Regions from separate parts of the Streptomyces sp. NPDC014861 genome, predicted to be linked through region 4. Evidence: riboswitches for the same ligand, from Rfam matches in the RefSeq annotation. Region 4 holds a riboswitch; each other region holds the start of a gene.
What was found. A riboswitch is a leader RNA that binds a small molecule or an ion and turns the genes downstream of it on or off. The one in region 4 is predicted to bind cyclic di-AMP.
Positions count from the first base shown of each region.

Region 1: another riboswitch for cyclic di-AMP. It lies ahead of ACF1BN_RS12845 (transglycosylase SLT domain-containing protein); the one in region 4 lies ahead of ACF1BN_RS28990 (M23 family metallopeptidase).
Region 2: another riboswitch for cyclic di-AMP. It lies ahead of ACF1BN_RS01080 (peptidoglycan DD-metalloendopeptidase family protein); the one in region 4 lies ahead of ACF1BN_RS28990 (M23 family metallopeptidase).
Region 3: another riboswitch for cyclic di-AMP. It lies ahead of ACF1BN_RS31295 (M23 family metallopeptidase); the one in region 4 lies ahead of ACF1BN_RS28990 (M23 family metallopeptidase).

Region 1 covers NZ_JBIBWV010000005.1:178,687-182,872, forward strand. The annotation lists gene ACF1BN_RS12840 (phosphoribosyltransferase family protein) at 1-1,031, shown strand, start outside; gene ACF1BN_RS12845 (transglycosylase SLT domain-containing protein) at 1,025-1,936, opposite strand; cyclic di-AMP (ydaO/yuaA leader) riboswitch at 1,941-2,126, opposite strand; gene ACF1BN_RS12850 (hypothetical protein) at 2,456-3,187, shown strand; gene ACF1BN_RS12855 (phosphocholine-specific phospholipase C) at 3,203-4,186, opposite strand, start outside.
Region 2 covers NZ_JBIBWV010000001.1:273,730-277,915, reverse strand. The annotation lists gene ACF1BN_RS01100 (aspartate aminotransferase family protein) at 1-655, shown strand, start outside; gene ACF1BN_RS01095 (helix-turn-helix domain-containing protein) at 730-1,359, shown strand; gene ACF1BN_RS01090 (DUF6126 family protein) at 1,380-1,544, shown strand; gene ACF1BN_RS01085 (tyrosine-protein phosphatase) at 1,569-2,390, opposite strand; cyclic di-AMP (ydaO/yuaA leader) riboswitch at 2,752-2,942, shown strand; gene ACF1BN_RS01080 (peptidoglycan DD-metalloendopeptidase family protein) at 2,947-3,903, shown strand; gene ACF1BN_RS01075 (SGNH/GDSL hydrolase family protein) at 4,065-4,186, shown strand, end outside.
Region 3 covers NZ_JBIBWV010000024.1:21,282-25,467, reverse strand. The annotation lists gene ACF1BN_RS31305 (MerR family transcriptional regulator) at 1-256, shown strand, start outside; gene ACF1BN_RS31300 (PP2C family protein-serine/threonine phosphatase) at 582-1,826, shown strand; cyclic di-AMP (ydaO/yuaA leader) riboswitch at 2,054-2,205, shown strand; gene ACF1BN_RS31295 (M23 family metallopeptidase) at 2,217-3,431, shown strand; gene ACF1BN_RS31290 (aldo/keto reductase) at 3,503-4,186, shown strand, end outside.
Region 4 covers NZ_JBIBWV010000020.1:19,164-23,349, forward strand. The annotation lists gene ACF1BN_RS28985 (GntR family transcriptional regulator) at 1-518, opposite strand, end outside; gene ACF1BN_RS28990 (M23 family metallopeptidase) at 710-1,480, opposite strand; cyclic di-AMP (ydaO/yuaA leader) riboswitch at 1,489-1,649, opposite strand; gene ACF1BN_RS28995 (M16 family metallopeptidase) at 1,846-3,240, opposite strand; gene ACF1BN_RS29000 (M16 family metallopeptidase) at 3,237-4,186, opposite strand, start outside.

The DNA.
Region 1 (4,186 bases), on a different contig from region 4:
ACCTGGAGGCGGTGGAGGAGCGGGAGCGGGCGGTGCTGGCCGACCGCGCCCGGACGTACCGGGGCAGCCGGCGGCCGGTGCCGCTGGAGGGGCGGATCGTCGTGGTCGTCGACGACGGGCTCGCCACCGGCGCGACCGCGCTCGCCGCCTGCCGGGTGGTCCGGGCCGGCGGCGCCGCGCGGATCGTGCTGGCCGTGCCGGTGGCACCGTACGGATGGACGGCGAGGCTCGCCGGCGAGGCCGACGAGACGGTCGCCGTGCACACCCCCCAGGGGTTCGCCGCCGTCGGTCAGTACTACCGGGAGTTCGACCAGACGCCGGACGCCGAGGTGGTGGCCCGGCTCGACCGGAGCCGGGCGGCGCGCGGTCCGGTGGTCCGGCACACCGCCGTACGGATCCCCGGCGGCGGCCCCGAGCTGCCGGGCGATCTGGCACTGCCCGACGGGGCCGCGGGGCTGGTCCTCTTCGCGCACGGCAGCGGCAGCGGGCGGCACAGCCCGCGGAACCGCGCGGTGGCCGCAGCCCTGAACAGGTCCGGGCTCGGAACGCTCCTCTTCGACCTGCTCACCGAGGCCGAGGCGGCCGACAGGGCGCGGGTCTTCGACACCCCGCTCCTCGCCGGGCGACTGGCCCGCGCCGCCGCGTGGACGGCCGGGCGGCCCGATACGGAGGCCCTGCCCCGCGGCTACTTCGGTGCGAGCACGGGCGCCGCGGCGGCGCTGTGGGCGGCGGCCGAACCGGGGGACGCGGCGGCCGCCGTGGTGTCCCGGGGCGGCCGGCCCGACCTCGCGGAGGAGCGCCTCGCCGCCGTCCGGGCGCCGACGCTGCTGATCGTCGGCGGGGCCGACGAACCGGTCCTGGATCTCAACCGGCGGGCCGAGGCGCTGCTGCGCTGCGAGAGCCGGATCGAGGTCGTGCCGGGCGCCGGCCACCTCTTCGAGGAGCCAGGGGCCCTGGAGGAGGTGGCGGCGCTGGCGACCGCCTGGTTCACCGGTCGCTTCGGGACGGTGGGCGGCGGGGTGGATCAGTAGGGGCCGTTGACGTTGTCGATGGACCCGTAGCGGTCGGCCGCGTAGTTGCAGGCGGCGGTGATGTTGGCGACCGGGTCGTACGGGTCGAGCGAGGTGCCCGGCACGTGGTACGCCGCGAAGGTCGGGTCGATGACCTGGAGCAGGCCCTTGGAGGGGGTGCCCTTGGCGGCGTTGGAGTCCCAGAGGTTGACGGCGCGGGGGTTGCCGGAGGACTCGCGCATGACGTTGCGGAGGATGCCGTCGTACGAGCCGGGGATGCCGTAGCCGGCCATGACGTCCAGCGACTCGCGGATCCAGCCGTCGAGGTTGTCTGCGTACCGGGTGGCGGCGGCGGGCGCGGCCTCGGCGGCGGCAGGCTGGGCCTTGGTCGCCTCGGTCTGGACGGCCGGTGCCGCCGCGCGGGCGGAGGAACGGCTCGCCCGTTCGGCCGAACCGGCGGAGGCGGGCTTGGCGTCGGACTTCGAGGTGGTCCCTGCGGTGCCCTTGCGGGCCGTCTTCTCCGGGGCCGGGGCGGCCTCCGCGGAATGCCGACGAATCGTCAGTTCGAGGCCCGGGTGAATGAGTGACGGATTGTCACCCACCGCCGTCCTGTTGGCCTGGTAAAGCGACTTCCAGCCGCCCTGAATTCCCTTTCGGTGGGCGATCAGGGAAAGCGAGTCGCCCTTCACGACGGTGTACGCGCGGGTGGCGGCGGGCGCGGCGGGAGCCTGCGCGGGCGTGGCGGCCCGTACGGCCGGGGCGGCGACGGAGGCGGCCGGGACGGCCGACTGCGCGACGGGCTCGGCGCCGGCCGTGGCGGGCACGACCAGGGGCAGGGCCAGAGCGACTCCGCCGGTGCCCGCGAACGCGAGACCTCGGGAGACGGGACGGCGTCGGGGGCGGCGGTGCTTGCCGTGAGCGGCCATGACGGTTTCCTCTCCGGCGCCTGCGAGGTGAGCTGTCGGGTTCGGACGGGAGGTGTCCGGCCGCGCGCACGCGGCTTCACCCCGAGCCGCTCCGGCTGTCCGGACCGGCGGTGTGGTGGGTCCCCCGCTCCTGCCGTCGGGTGAAATGGGAGGTCTTTCGGGCGGTGGCAGGATTCGGCGATCCGCTCGAATGGAGGTGACCGTAAGCGAGAAATGCGGCGGGGAACAAGACGCGAATGCGCGAGAAAAGGAAAGGTAAAGATCGACGGAGTGGAATTCAAGATCGAACGCGCAGGGCGGCGGTTCGGAATCCCTTGCTCCGTGCGGCTCGTGGGGGCGCGGGCCCGGTTCCGACGCTCGGAAAGTGAGTCGCGTCACTGGGTGCGCAATGCCCGAATAGGGCGCCTTATTACCTTCGCGGAACAGTGCGGCGTAATGCCCTCGGGTGGCGGTGACGGGCGACACGCGAGACGTCGTGCATAAGTCGCAAACCAGACATTCGCTCCCAATGATGGAGGAATGTCTCTTCCCGTCTCGCCAAGCACCGACGCGCCGTACGCCTCTCCGCCCTCCGCGCGGCCGTTCGCCCCCAACGCCCGCGCCCTGGACGCCCGCGCTTCGGACGCTCTCGCCCCGGACGCCCTCGACCCCGAGCTCCTCGCGCTCGACGCCCTCGACGCCCTCGACGCCCTAGACCGTGAGGCGGCCAGGCTGCGCGAGAGCGCCGCCTGGGAGCGTCTGCTCGCGCCGCCCCCAGTCCCGCCGGAGCCGGACCCCGAGGCGTGGCGGGGGCTCCTCTCGGTCCCCGTCGACCGCCTCGTCGCCGACGCGCTCGGCGCGCTGCCGCCGCCCCCGCCGGCCGAGCATCCGCTGCCCGGCCGGATCGGGGCCGCGCTCCCGGACCGGCTGCACGCCTGGCGGCGGATCGGCCGCCGCGACGTGCGCCCCTCCGTCCACCTGGCGTACACGCGCCGGGTCCTGACCGAATGGGGCTGGCAGAACACCCCGTACAAGCTGCGCGACGCACGCGGGGCCCGGTGCCTGTGCGGCGCCATGCTCGCCGCCCACCGGCTGGGCCACGGCAGCGCGTCCACCATGAACGAGGCCGGCGCCTGGATCATGACCGAACTGCGCTCCCAGGGGTGGTACGGGCTCATCGGCCCCTGGAACCGCGCTCCGGGCCGCACCGCGGAGGACGCGGTCGCGCTCGTCGACGCCACGATCCGGCGCGCGGCCCTCGCCGGGCGGTGAGCGCGCGCAGGACCGTCAGCCGGTGACGCTGGGCGCGCCGGTCTCGATGTGGCCGGTGTACCGGCGCGACCAGGTGCCGTCGATGTCGGCCAGGACGGTGAAGTCGTACCAGCCGTCCGCGTACGCGACCGCGTTGAAGAAGTCCTCGCGCGAGGACCCGGCGGGGACGGTGTAGGTCCACGGGCCGTCCGTGCGGTAGGCGTTCGCGCGGATGGTGAACGTGACCGGGCCGCCGGAGGTGTTGTTCAGCCGGAACCAGAGCGCGGTCTTCCCGGTGCCCGGTTCGACCGCGAAGCGGGCCGCCACCTCGATCGCCTTGCCGGCCTTGGAGGCGTCACCGATGAAGCGGCGCAGGAAGCGGTTGGGGCCCATCATCGAGATGTCGTACTTCCCCGAGCCCGAGCCGAGCCCGATGTTGAAGTGATCGGTGGAGGTGGCGCCCGGGTCCACCGTGTACTGCCAGGCGGCGGTGGCCCGGTGCTGGTGCGGGTGGATCGAGAAGTGGGCGGCGCGGCGGGCCTCCGGGCCCTGGTTGGTCATGGAGAACCAGGCGAGGATCTTGCCCGCGGGGCCGAACTCGAAGCGGTCCAGGTTGCCGTTGGGCTGGTAGGGGAGCGCGCGGGCCGGGCGGGTGCCGGGTTCCTGGGCGGGCAGCGCGTTGTTCTGCGGGACGGGGTTCGGCAGCGGGCCGCAGGTGTCCATGCCGATGACCTTCGCCGTCGACGGGAGGCCGGCCGGGACCCCGTACACCGGGTGGGCGAAGTCGAAGACCCCGGTCAGGTCGCCGGTCACCTTCCGCCGCCACGCGCTGATGTTCGGGCAGACCGCGGGGGTGCCGAGGGCGGCGGTCCAGGTCTCCAGGAAGCGCAGCACCGAGGTGTGGTCGAAGACCTCGGAACTGACCCAGCCGCCCCGTGTCCAGGGCGACATCACCAGCATCGGGACGCGGAAGCCGAGGCCGATCGGCACGCCGTCCAGGTACTCGCCGGGGGTCCCGGG
Region 2 (4,186 bases), on a different contig from region 4:
GACCGGCGACTTCTACGCGTACCAGCACGAGGAGGGGGTCGAGCCGGATCTGGTCTGCGTGGCGAAGGCGCTCTCCGGCGGGTACGTGCCGGTCGGCGCGACCCTCGGCAAGGAGTGGATCTTCAAGAAGGTCTACTCGTCCATGGACCGCGTGCTGGTCCACTCGGCCAGCTTCGGGGGCAACGCCCAGGCGATGGCGGCGGGCCTCGCCGTGCTCTCGGTGATGGAGTCCGAGGGGACGGTCGCGCACGTGCGGCGGGTCGGCGGGCTCCTGAAGGGCCGCCTGGAGGAGCTGGTGCCCCGGTACGAGCTGCTGCACGCGGTGCGCGGACGGGGGCTGATGATCGGGATCGAGTTCGGCCGGCCGAGCTCGCTGGGGCTGCGCGGGCGCTGGGCGATGCTCCAGACGGCCCGCAAGGGGCTCTTCGCGCAGATGGTGGTGGTCCCGCTGCTCCAGCGGCACCGGATCCTCACCCAGGTCTCCGGGGACCATCTGGAGGTGATCAAGCTGATCCCGCCGCTGGTGATCGACGAGGCGGACGTGGACCGCTTCGTCGCCGCGTTCACGGAGGTCATGGAGGACGCCCACGGCGGTGGGGGGCTGCTCTGGGACTTCGGGAAGACGCTGGTCAAGCAGGCGGTCGCCCAGCGCTGACGGTCACCTCCGCCGGTTTTTGCCTCTGGGGCAAGAAATTTGCCTCAGAGGCACGAACCTGGCGGAATGGACTCATGGACCACGTCCCCCGGGGCCCCGCCCCGGAAACCGCCACCCCCGACATCCTGCCGGACGTCGCCCCGCAGCTGCGGGCCCTGCGCCGGCGCAGGGGGCTCACCCTGGAGGCGGCCGCCCAGCGGGCCGGACTCTCCCCGGCGCACCTCTCGCGCCTGGAGACCGGGAACCGGCAGCCCTCGCTGCCGATGCTGCTGGCCCTCGCCCGTATCTACGGTACGACGGTCGCCGAGCTGCTGGGGGAGACCCCGCCCGAGCGCGACCCGGTGATCCGGGCCGGGCGCTCCGAGCCCGTCGAGGCCGACGGCTGGGTCTACCGGCAGGCCGGTGGCGCGGGCCGGGCCATGCAGTGCCTGCGCGTCCACGTGCCCTACGCCACCCGGGCCGACATCGTGCGCGTCCACCCGGGCGAGGAGTGGCTGCACGTCCTCGAGGGGCGGGTGCGGCTCGCGCTCGGCGAGACCGTGCACCTGCTCGATCCCGGGGACAGCGCCCACTTCGACTCGCTCACCCCGCACCGGATCGGCGCGGCCGGCCGCGCCGGTGCCGAGGTGCTGTTCGTCCATACGCTGTTGCAGAGCCCCGCCGCCGAGCTGTGTCTGGGCGGCGGCGCCCCGCATCCCCGCTGAGTTCTGAAGGGTTGACCGACATGTCCGACAAGTCAGTGAATTCCGCCCCGGTCACCGGCGAGGAGCGCGGTGAGGGCAAGTTCCCCAAGGGGCTGGTGCTCCGCCTCTTCGCGTACCTGATCGCCGGTCACCTCTTCGCCGGCTTCCTCTACCTGCTCTTCATGCTCGGCGGGCAGAACCAGTAGCCGGATCCCGGGACGGCGGCCTCCTCACGCCTCCGTGAGGAACCGCTCCCGCAGCCGCTCGCGGGTCTCGGGCGCCAGCTTGAGGCCGTCCGCGAGATAGGCGTCCACCGAGCCCCAGGTCGCGTCGATCGTCTCGAACGCGGCCCGGAGGTACTCCACCCGCGCGTCGAAGAGCGGGCTCAGCAGCTCCATCACCTCGGGCGCCATCGCGTCCCGGGCGGTGGAGCTGCGGCGCACCTTGTAGCGGCGGTGCGGGGCGTCGGACTTCACGTAGTCGGCCTCGATCGCCTCGCGCTCCACGCCCAGCGCGAGCAGGGTGATGGCGATCGAGAGCCCGGCGCGGTCCTTGCCGGCCGCGCAGTGCATCAGGGCCGGGACGGAGTCCTCGGCGAGGGCGTGCAGGACCCGGCTGTGCTCGACGGTCCGCTCCACGATCATCCGGCGGTACGAGACCGTCATCCGCTCCGCCGCCTTGCCGTCGCCCAGCAGGCCCCGCAGCGTGTCGAGGTCGCCCTCGCGCACCATCCGCCAGAACTCCTTGCCGTCGGCCGGGTCGCTCAGCGGTATGTTCACGTTCCGTACGCCCGGCAGCTCGACGTCCGGCCCCTCCACCTTCGCGTCGGCCGCGTTGCGGAAGTCGAAGATCGTGTGCAGGCCGAGGCCGTCGAGGAAGGCCGCGTCGGACTCGGTGGCGTCGGCGAGGTGGCCGCTGCGGAAGAGGGTGCCGGGGCGGACCGCGCGCCCGTCCGTCGTCGGCAGGCCGCCCACGTCCCGGAAGTTGCGGACCTCCACGAGCTCGGGCTCGCCGGGTTCGAGGGGCTGGACCTGCGGCAACTGCTGCGTCACGGATGCTCCTGGGGGTGAGGTGTTCACGGGACCGGACGAGATCGGTTCCCCCCGCAATCATCCCGGGGCGCGGGTCGCGGCGCACCCCCCTGGTCGGTAATGGGCGATCTGTCCGTATTGAAATGCCTTGGGGTAACGCGCCCTGGTTGAGGGTGAGATGGAATTCCGCGCGTGAGCAGCGTCATAAAGGTGACGGATCGTGGCCGACGCCCCGCTCCAATCACCCGCCCTGAAAAGGGATTCGAGGGACCGTCATCGACGGAGGGTGACCGGAATTCCGGGCCCGAAGATCGCCCCGGAATGCCTGTCGAATACGGCGGCTTGTTCGCGCCGACCCCGCTCGTCTAGCGTCGCCGTCAATCCGGTCGGACCGCCGAATCCTGCCACCGTCCGGAATTCGACCCCTTCCATCGCGTGGCAGGAGCGGGGGACCCAAGGAAGTACGCCGGTCCCGCGACGCAGGACGGCTCGGGGTGAAGTCGCGTGACACACGCGGCCGGACATCTCCAGTCCGAACCCGACAGCTCACCTCGCAGGCGCCGGAGAGGAATTCGCCATGCCCGTGAACGGTAAGCACCGCCGCCAGAAGTCCACCTTCCTGACCCGTGGCCTCGTGGCCGCCGGCACCGGCGGCGCCGTCGTCGCCCTGCCGCTCATCGGCGCCACCGGAGCCCACGCCGCCGAGCAGGCCGCCCCGGCCGCCGTCTCCGCCGGCGTCGTGAGCGCCGCCGCCCACGTCCAGGCCGCCCCCGCCGCCAAGGCCGCCGCGCCGAAGGCGTACTCCGTCGTCGCCGGCGACTACCTGTCCAAGATCGCCGCCGAGCAGAACGTCGCCGGCGGCTGGCAGAAGCTCTACTCCGACAACCGCCAGGTCGTCGGCGAGGACCCCTCGCTCATCCTCCCGGGCATGAAGCTCACCCTCGGCGCCAAGAACACCGCGAAGGCCGCCGCCCCGAAGCCCGCCGCCAAGGCCGCCCCGAAGGCCGCCGAGGCCGCTCCGAAGGCCGAGCGCAAGGCCGCCCCGAAGGCCGCCGCCGGCGAGCAGACCCGCGCCTCGCGCTCCGCCGAGCGCGCCGCGGCCCCGGCCGCCGCCGCCCCGGCCGCCTCCTCCGGCTGGGTCGCCCCGGTCGCCGGCGGCGTCTCCACCCCGTACCGCGCCTCCGGCTCCATGTGGTCCTCCGGCTACCACACCGGCGCCGACTTCATCGCCTCCTCCGGCACCACCGTCCGCGCCGTCGGCGCCGGCACGGTCGTCTCCGCCGGCTGGAGCGGGGCCTACGGCAACGAGGTCGTCATCCAGCACGCCGACGGCAACTACTCGCAGTACGCCCACCTCTCCTCCCTCTCCGTCTCCTCCGGCCAGTCGGTGACCGGCGGCCAGCAGATCGGCCTCTCCGGCTCCACCGGCAACTCCACCGGCCCGCACCTGCACTTCGAGATCCGCACCTCGCCCAGCTACGGCGCGGACATCGACCCGCTGGCCTACCTGCGCCAGCACGGCGTGTCGATCTGACCCGTCCGGCTCCACGGCCGCACGAAGGCCCGGCACCCCTCGGTGCCGGGCCTTCGCCCTATTCCGGCTTGGCAAATTCTTTATCGGTGGCATATATCACCCGCCGTCAACCCCTCCTTACGGTCGCGTAGGTCACATCCGAAACGGAAGGATGTGCTGCCGTGGCAGACGATTCGAGAGAAACAGACAAGAACGCGTTCGGGTCATTCGGGTCGTACGCGGCGATCGGTGACAGCTTCACGGAGGGCGTCGGCGACCCCGGACCCGCCGGCACCTACGTCGG
Region 3 (4,186 bases), on a different contig from region 4:
GGCGGCCATCGCCCGCGACTTCGGCGCGGCGGCCGCCGCCGGGCTCGCGCCCGGCAGCGACGAGGTGCAGGCGCTGGCCCGGAGGCAGTACGACTGGCTCTCCGGCACCACGCGGCCGACGAAGGAGTACCTGATCGGGCTCGGCCGGATGTACGTGGACGACCCCAGGTTCACCAAGAACTACGACCGGCACGGCGAGGGCACCGCGGTCCTGGTGCGCGATGCCCTGATCCTCTGGGCCGAGCGGAACCTCTGACCGCCGGAACCCGGAGACGCCCGCGAGCCACGGCACCGCCGTGGCTCGCACTCCGCCGCGCGGACCCGGGCGGCGACCGGTGGGGGCCGGTGGCGACCGGCGGGGGCCGCCGCGGGTCGGGGAGAGGAGGGCGGCCGGGTACGGGGCCGGGGCGGGGGGCCGTGCACCGGTGCGGGAGGACGGCCGGGTACGCGGACGGGCGGCGCCCGGAGCCGTACGCCCGGTCGGCCCTCCGCCGGTCGCCGCCCGGGCGCGGCGCGGGGACCCTGGGAGGGTGCGCGGCGCCGGGCCCGGCGGCGGGCCGGCGACCGGGCAGGAGTACGCGGTGACACACCCTCGGGGAGCGGCGGGCCGCGGGCGGCGGGGCGGGGAGCCCCGCCGCCCCGTCCGGCCCGCCGCTCCCCGGACGCCGTACGGCGGCGGGCCGCAGCCCCCGGCCGCGCCCTTCGGGGCCACCCGGAGGTTCCTGCGGGCGCTGCCGCCGCTGATCATCGTCGGCGGGGTGTTCTTCGACGTGGCCACCCCGGCGGCGTACACGGCGGCGCCGCTCTTCTCCGCCGCCCCGCTGGTCGCCGCCCCGTTCTTCTCCCGGCTCACGACCCTGCTGACCGGGATCGCGGCCGTCCTGGCCTCGGTCGGGCTGCACGCGTACAACGACACGCTCTCCGACGTGCCCTCGCTCACCGAGACCCTCACCGTGGTGACGGTCTCCGCGCTGGCGCTGCTGATCAATCTGGTCGTGCGGCGCAGCGGGGAGCGGCTGGCGTCGGCGCGGGTGATCGCGGAGGCGGCGCAGCGGGCGGTGCTGCCCATGCCGGCGGAACGGATGGCGGGGCTCCAGTGCGCGGCACGCTACGAGGCGGCGCAGGCGGACGCGTTCATCGGCGGCGACCTGTTCGCCGTGCAGGACACCCCGCACGGGGTGCGGCTCGTGGTCGGGGACGTGCGGGGCAAGGGGATGGACGCGGTGGAGGCGGTGGCCGTCGTCATCGGCGCCTTCCGGGAGGCGGCCGAGCAGGAGGCGACGCTCGAAGGGGTGGCGCAGCGGCTCGAACGGGCGCTGACGCGGGAGGGGAGCCGGCGTGAAGGCCTCGACGCCTTCGAGGGGTTCACGACGGCGGTGCTCGCGGAGATCCCGCGCGAGGGAGGGAGCGTGCGCCTCGTGAACCGCGGCCATCCGCCGCCGCTGCTGCTGTACGGGGACGGGCGCCTGGAGGCGGTCGAGCCGGCCGAGGCGGCGCTGCCCCTGGGAATGGGGGAGTTGGCGGTCTGGGCCGACCGGGCCGACGAGCGGCCGTATCCGCCGGGCGCGACGCTGCTCTTCCACACGGACGGGCTGTCGGAGGCGCGGGACGCGTACGGCGTCTTCTACGATCCGGCGGCCCGGCTCCGGGGTGCGGTCTTCCCCGGGCCCGAGGAACTGCTGGACGCGCTCGTGGACGACGTGCGGCGGCACACCGGCGGCGGGTCGACGGACGACATGGCGCTGCTGGCGGTGAGCCGTCCGGCGGCGGGGGCGCCCGAGCGGCGGCGGACGATGCCGGTGGTCCCGCCCGGTCCCGCGCGCTGACGGAGGGGCGCTGTCACCGTCCGTGCTCGCGAGGTGCCACAGAGATAACAATTGACATAACGTCAGATCTCGCAGGTTTGGCCGGGCCTCACTGAACGGGGGTCAACTCGGGCGAATCCCTGCCAATTCAATGAATGATCAAGAGCAGCGGCTTGGAATCGGACCACCGTGTCTATTAACGTTCGATAACGCAGCGCGGTCGTCCCAGCCGTCGCAAGAGACGGCTCCGTGCGCACACGCCGAATCCCGAAAGGGAACCGGGGAACCATCCCTTGGGGTGAATCGGGCCCCTCGCACGCCCCCTGTGCGAAAACGCCCGTAGGAGACCTTCCTGCTCCGAACCCGTCAGCTAACCCGGTAGGCGAGAAGGAAGGAAAGGAGCGCGCCTCCGTGGCGTCCAACACCCCCGTACCCGGAGCCCCCTTCGAGCCCTTCGGCGGCCCGGGTGCCGTCGGAGCGGACGACCCGGCCGGCTCCGCGCCGGGCGCGTACGACCCAGCCTCCTTCACCCCCGCACCCGGGGAGTGGAACCCGACCGAGGGCTCCCTGCGCGCCGAGAGCCGCAGCGGCGGCCGGCACCGGGTCGTGAAGCAGCGCTCCAACTTCGCCCGCTCCTCCACCGTCCTCGGCGTCGGCGTCATCGCCGCCGTCGGCGCGGGCGGCCTCGCCACCGCGCAGGAGAAGCCCCCGGTCGCGATCTCCCTGCCGGACCTCCCCGACCTCGGCCTGCCGGACGCCCACGACCTGCCCGGCGTCGGCGCCCTGCTGTCCGGCGGCGAGGACGAGCCCGCCCCCGCCCCGATCGAGGACACCGTGGCGGTCGCCGCGGGCGGCGCGGCCGCGAAGCCGCTCACCTCGATCACGTACACCGCCCCGGCCGACACCGCCGCCGGCACCGAGGCCGCGGAGCGCACCGCCTCCGCCGCCGACGCGGGCGAGGCCCTGCGCGCCCGCATCCTCCAGCAGGCCGAACAGCAGCAGCAGGCCGCCGCCGACGCCGAGAAGCTGGCCGCCGAGAAGGCCGCCGCGGAGAAGGCCGCGGCGGACGCCAAGGCCAAGGCGGACGCCGCCGCGAAGGCCGAGGCCGCCGCGAAGGCCAAGGCGGAGGCCGAGGCGGAGGCGGAGCGGATCGCGAAGGAGAAGGCCGAGGCCGAGCGGATCGCCGCGGAGAAGGCGGAGGCCGAGCGGCTCGCCAAGCTGGCCGCCAGCTACTCGATGCCGCTCTCCTCGTACACGCTGACCTCCACCTACATGCAGTCCGGTTCGATGTGGTCCTCCGGCTACCACACGGGCCTCGACTTCGCCGCTCCCACCGGCACCCCGCTCAAGGCGGTGCACGGCGGCACCATCACCTCGGCCGGCTGGTCCGGCTCGTACGGCTACCGGATCGTCCTCCAGCTGGAGGACGGCACCGAGATCTGGTACTGCCACCTCTCCTCCATGACCGTCGCCGCCGGCCAGACCGTCACCACCGGCGAGACCATCGGCCGCGTCGGCGCCACCGGCAACGTCACCGGACCCCACCTCCACCTGGAGGTCCACACCCCGGACGGCTCGGGCATCGACCCGGCCGAGTGGCTGCGGTCCAAGGGCCTGTCGGTCTGAGTCCGTCTTCCGGTCGGGGTTCAGGCTCCCCGATCGGAATACGCCCGGCGGTGCACGGAGTTGATCGCTGCATGACGTCACCTCTGCGCCCGCTGGGCACCTCCGACCTGCATGTCTTCCCGCTCGCCCTCGGGGGCAACGTCTTCGGCTGGAGCGCCGACGAGGAGCGGTCCTTCGCCGTCCTCGACGCCTACGCGGCCGCCGGCGGCAACTTCGTGGATACCGCCGATGTCTATTCGGAGTGGGTCGAGGGCAACGAGGGCGGTGAGTCCGAGACGATCATCGGCCGCTGGCTCGCCGCCCGGGGCAACCGCTCCGACATCGTCGTCGCCACCAAGGTCGGCGCCCACTCCCGCCTCAAGGGCCTCTCCGCCCCCACCATCAAGGCCGGCGCGGAGGAGTCCCTGCGCCGCCTCGGCACCGACCACATCGACCTCTACTACACCCACTTCGACGACGAGTCGGTGCCGGTGGAGGAGATCGTCACCGCCCTCGACCAGCTCGTGAAGGACGGCAAGGTGCGGGCCGTCGCCGCCTCCAACATCTCTCCGGAGCGACTGCGCGCCTCCCTCGACTTCGCCGAGGCCGAAGGACTCACCCGGTACGTGGCGCTCCAGCCCGAGTACAACCTCGTCGCGCGGGAGAAGTACGAGGGCCCGCTCCTCGACACCGCCGCCGGCACCGGCCTCGCCGCCGTCCCGTACTACGGCCTCGCGTCCGGCTTCCTCACCGGGAAGTACCGGCAGGGCAGGACC
Region 4 (4,186 bases):
TGTTCGGCCCAGGCGTCCACGGGGCGGTCCGGCTGGTCCACCACGTACATCCAGGCGATCTTGTGGCGCAGCTGGGTGAGCAGGGCGGCGAGCGCCGGGCTCCCCGACGCCTGCGCGAGCGTCTCGTGGAACCAGCCGCCGAGCGCCCGCAGATCCTCGCCCTGCCCCCGGCGGGCCCGCTCCTGCCCCAGCCTGACCAGACCGCGCAGCACCTTGAGGTGGGCGTCGGTACGCCGCTGGGCGGCCCGTGCGGCGCCGAGCGGTTCGAGCAGCGCCCGTACGTCGAGCAGGTCGGCGGCCTCCTGCTCGGTGGGCTCGGCGACCTGGGCGCCCGCGTGCCGGCGGCTCACCACGAAGCCCTCGGACTCCAGGGTGCGCAGCGCCTCGCGGACCGGGACGCGGGAGACGCCGTAGCGGCGGGCGAGCTGCTCCTCGGTGAGCCGGCTGCCGCGCCCGAAGACCCCCGAGACGATGTCGTCCCGGATCGCCGTGCATACCGATTGCGCGGGAACCCGCATGTCCGACCTCCGCTTTCGCTCCGCGCGCACCGAATTCGAGCTGCGCTTCTCACGCGACTCTATTGCAGCGCGCCGGAAATTCCGATGCCCCCTCGGAATTCGAGCTCCTCGGCAGCGGTCGTATCGGGCGAGGAGATACGAAAAGGCCCCGGCTCGTGGGAGCCGGGGCCGATTCGACGCGGGGTGACGGGTCAGAGGCTGACGCCGCGGGCGCGGAGGTACGAGACGGGGTTGAGGTCGGAGCCGTAGTCGGCGGTGGCACGGGCCTCGAAGTGGAGGTGCGGGCCGGTCGAGTTGCCGGTCGAGCCCGAGACGCCTATCTGCTGGCCGGGCTCGACGGACTGGCCGACGTAGACACCGATGGACGCCAGGTGGCCGTACTGGGTGTAGGTGCCGTCGTTCATCCGGATCACGATGTTGTTGCCGTACGCGCCACCCCAGCCGGCCTCGACGACGGTGCCGGAGCCGACGGAGACGACCGAGCTGCCGTAGGCGGCGTGGAAGTCGACGCCGGAGTGGCTGCCGGAGGACCAGAGGGAGCCGCCGGTCTTGTAGCCGGTGGAGACGTACGAGCCGGCGACCGGGAGGTTGAAGGAGGCGAGCCGGCGGCGCTCGGCCTCACGGGCGGCGCGCTCCTTGGCCTCGCGGATCTCCTGGGCGCGGGCCTCGGCCTGGCGCTTCGCCTCGGCGCGCGCCTTGGCGCGGGCGTCGGCCTCGGCCACCTCCAGCTCCTGGGCGGCGGCCTGGGCGCTGAGCTGGTCGGCGATGGACTCGTCGGCGATCACCCGGGTGAGGCCGGTGTCCTCGGCGGAACGGTCGTCCGTGTCGGCGGCGAGCGCCGGAGAGGCGAGGGTGCCGACGACACCGGTGGTGGCGAGGGCGGCCACGCCGGCGATGCCGGCGCTGCGGCGAGCCAGTCGGCTCGCACCACGATGCTTCCCGGTGGCACGGGTGAACGCCAAGACGGTTCCTTTCCTTCCTTCTCGCCTACCGGGTTAGCTGACGGGTTCGGAGCAGGAAGGTCTCCTACGGGCCCCTCCGCGTGGCGAAGGCGTCCGATTCACCCCAGGGACTGTGTGGGTCCCCGGCTCCCCAGGCTCGCGCCTGACGGGGACTCGGCGATGGCTGCCCGGTGCCGCGGGTGCGGCGCGTGCGTCGGTCGGACAGCCGGGACGACGCTAGGCCCGGCGGATGTCAATCACCAAACGGTCTCGCTGATTTGTAAGACATGCCACAGGCCAAACGATCACGGTTGACGCCATACAGGACAAAGCGGAGGTCTCCGACGCTTCATCGCATCGGAGACCTCCGCCGTGACGACGAGGCGTCAGCTCACCACGGACACCTCACCGATGCCGAGGGCCCGCACGGACTCCTCGATCTCGGCGGCGTCGCCCACCAGAACCGTCACCAGGCGGTCCACCGGGAAGGCGCTGACGACCGCGGCCGTGGCCTCGACCGTGCCCGTTTCGGCGAGCCGGGCGTACAGCCGGGCCTGGTAGTCGTCCGGCAGGTGCTGCTCGACCTGGTCGGAGAGGGTCGCCGCGACCGAGGCGGCCGTCTCGTACTTGAGCGGCGCCACGCCCACGAGGTTCTGCACGGCGACGTCCCGCTCGGCGTCGGTCAGACCGCCCTCGGCGAGCGTGCGGAGCACCTTCCACAGGTCGTCGAGGGCCGGGCCGGTGTTGGGGGTGTCGACCGAGCCGCTGATGGCCAGCATCGAGGCGCCGTGGCCCTCGCCGTCCGAGCGGAGCACCTGCCCGAAGGCGCGCACGCCGTACGTGTACCCCTTCTCCTCGCGCAGCACCGCGTCCAGACGCGACGTCAGGGTGCCGCCGAGGCAGTACACGCCGAGGACCTGCGCGGCCCAGACGGCGTCGTGGCGGTCCGGTCCGATCCGGCCGATGAGCAGCTGGGTCTGGACCGCCCCGGGGCGGTCGACGATGACGACCCGTCCGGTGTCGTCGGCGGTGATCGCCGGCATCGGGCGCGGCGCGGCCGGCTTGCCGGTCCAGCCGCCGAGCGTCTCGGCGAGGACCTTGTCCAGGTCCACGCCGGTCAGGTCGCCGACGACGACCGCGGTGGCGGCGGCGGGCCGCACGTGCCCGTCGTAGAAGGCGCGGACGGCGGCGGCGTCGATGGCCTCCACCGTCTCCTTGGTGCCCTGGCGCGGCCGGGACATCCGCGTGGTGGCCGGGAAGAGCTCCTTGTAGAGCTGCTTGGCCGCGCGGCGGCCGGGATTGGCCGCCTCGTGCGGGATCTCGTCGAGCCGGTTGGCCACGAGGCGCTTGACCTCGTCCGGGTCGAAGGCCGGGGCGGTCAGCGCCTCGGCGACGAGCCCGAGGGCCTTCGGGAGCCGGGAGACCGGGACCTCCAGGGAGACCCGGACGCCGGGGTGGTCCGCGTGCGCGTCCAGGGTGGCGCCGCAGCGCTCCAGTTCGGCCGCGAACTCCTCGGCGCCGCGCTCGGCGGTCCCCTCGGAGAGGGCGCGGGCCATGATGGTGGCGACCCCGTCCAGGCCCTCCGGCTCGGCGTCCAGCGGCGCGTCGACGAAGATCTCGACGGCGACGACCTGCTGGCCGGGGCGGTGGCAGCGGAGCACGGTGAGACCGTTGTCGAGCGCGCCGCGCTCGGGGGCGGGGAAGGCCCACGGCCTGGCCTCGCCGGCCTGCGGCTGCGGGTGGAAATCCATGCTGGTCAGGGGCTCGGCGGTGTCCGTCACTGGTCCGCTCCCTCTTCCTCGTCGCTGTCGGCGGCCTCGTTCGCCTCGTGCTCGCTGGGCTCGTAGACGAGAACCGCGCGGTTGTCGGGCCGGAGCCTGGCCGCGGCCACCTCGCGCACCTCGTCGGCCGTGATGCCGAGGACGCGGTCGACGGCGGTCAGCGCGAGCTGCGGGTCGCCGAACAGCACCGCGAAGCGGCACAGTTCGTCGGCGCGGCCGGCGACCGTGCCGAGCCGGTCGAGCCACTCGCGCTCCAGCTGGGCCTGGGCGCGCTCCATCTCCTCCGCGGTGGGCCCCTCGGCGGCGAAGCGGGCCAGCTCCTCGTCGACGGCCGCCTCGATGGCGGGGACCTCGACGCCGCCGGAGGTCTTGACGTCCAGCCAGCCGAGCGAGGGCGCGCCGGCGAGCCGGAGCAGGCCGAAGCCGGCGGCGACGGCGGTGCGGTCCCGGCGGACCAGCCGGTTGTGCAGGCGGGAGGACTCGCCGCCGCCCAGCACGGTGAGGGCGAGGTCGGCGGCGTCGCACGCGCGCGTGCCGTCCTCGGGCAGCCGGTAGGCGGCCATCAGGGCCCGCGCCGGGACGTCCTCGACGACGACCTCGCGCAGCTGCTCGCCGATGACCTCCGGCAGGCCGCCGTCGCGCGGGGCGGGCTTGCCGTCGTGCCCGGGGATGGAGCCGAAGTACTTCTCGACCCAGGCGAGCGTCTGCTCCGGGTCGATGTCGCCGACCACCGACAGGACCGCGTTGTTGGGCGCGTAGTAGGTGCGGAAGAAGTTCCGCGCGTCCTCCAGGGTCGCCGCGTCCAGGTCCTCCATCGAGCCGATGGGGGTGTGGTGGTACGGGTGGCCCTCGGGGTACGCGAGCGCGGTGAGCTTCTCGAAGGCGGTGCCGTACGGCACGTTGTCGTACCGCTGGCGGCGCTCGTTCTTCACGACGTCCCGCTGGT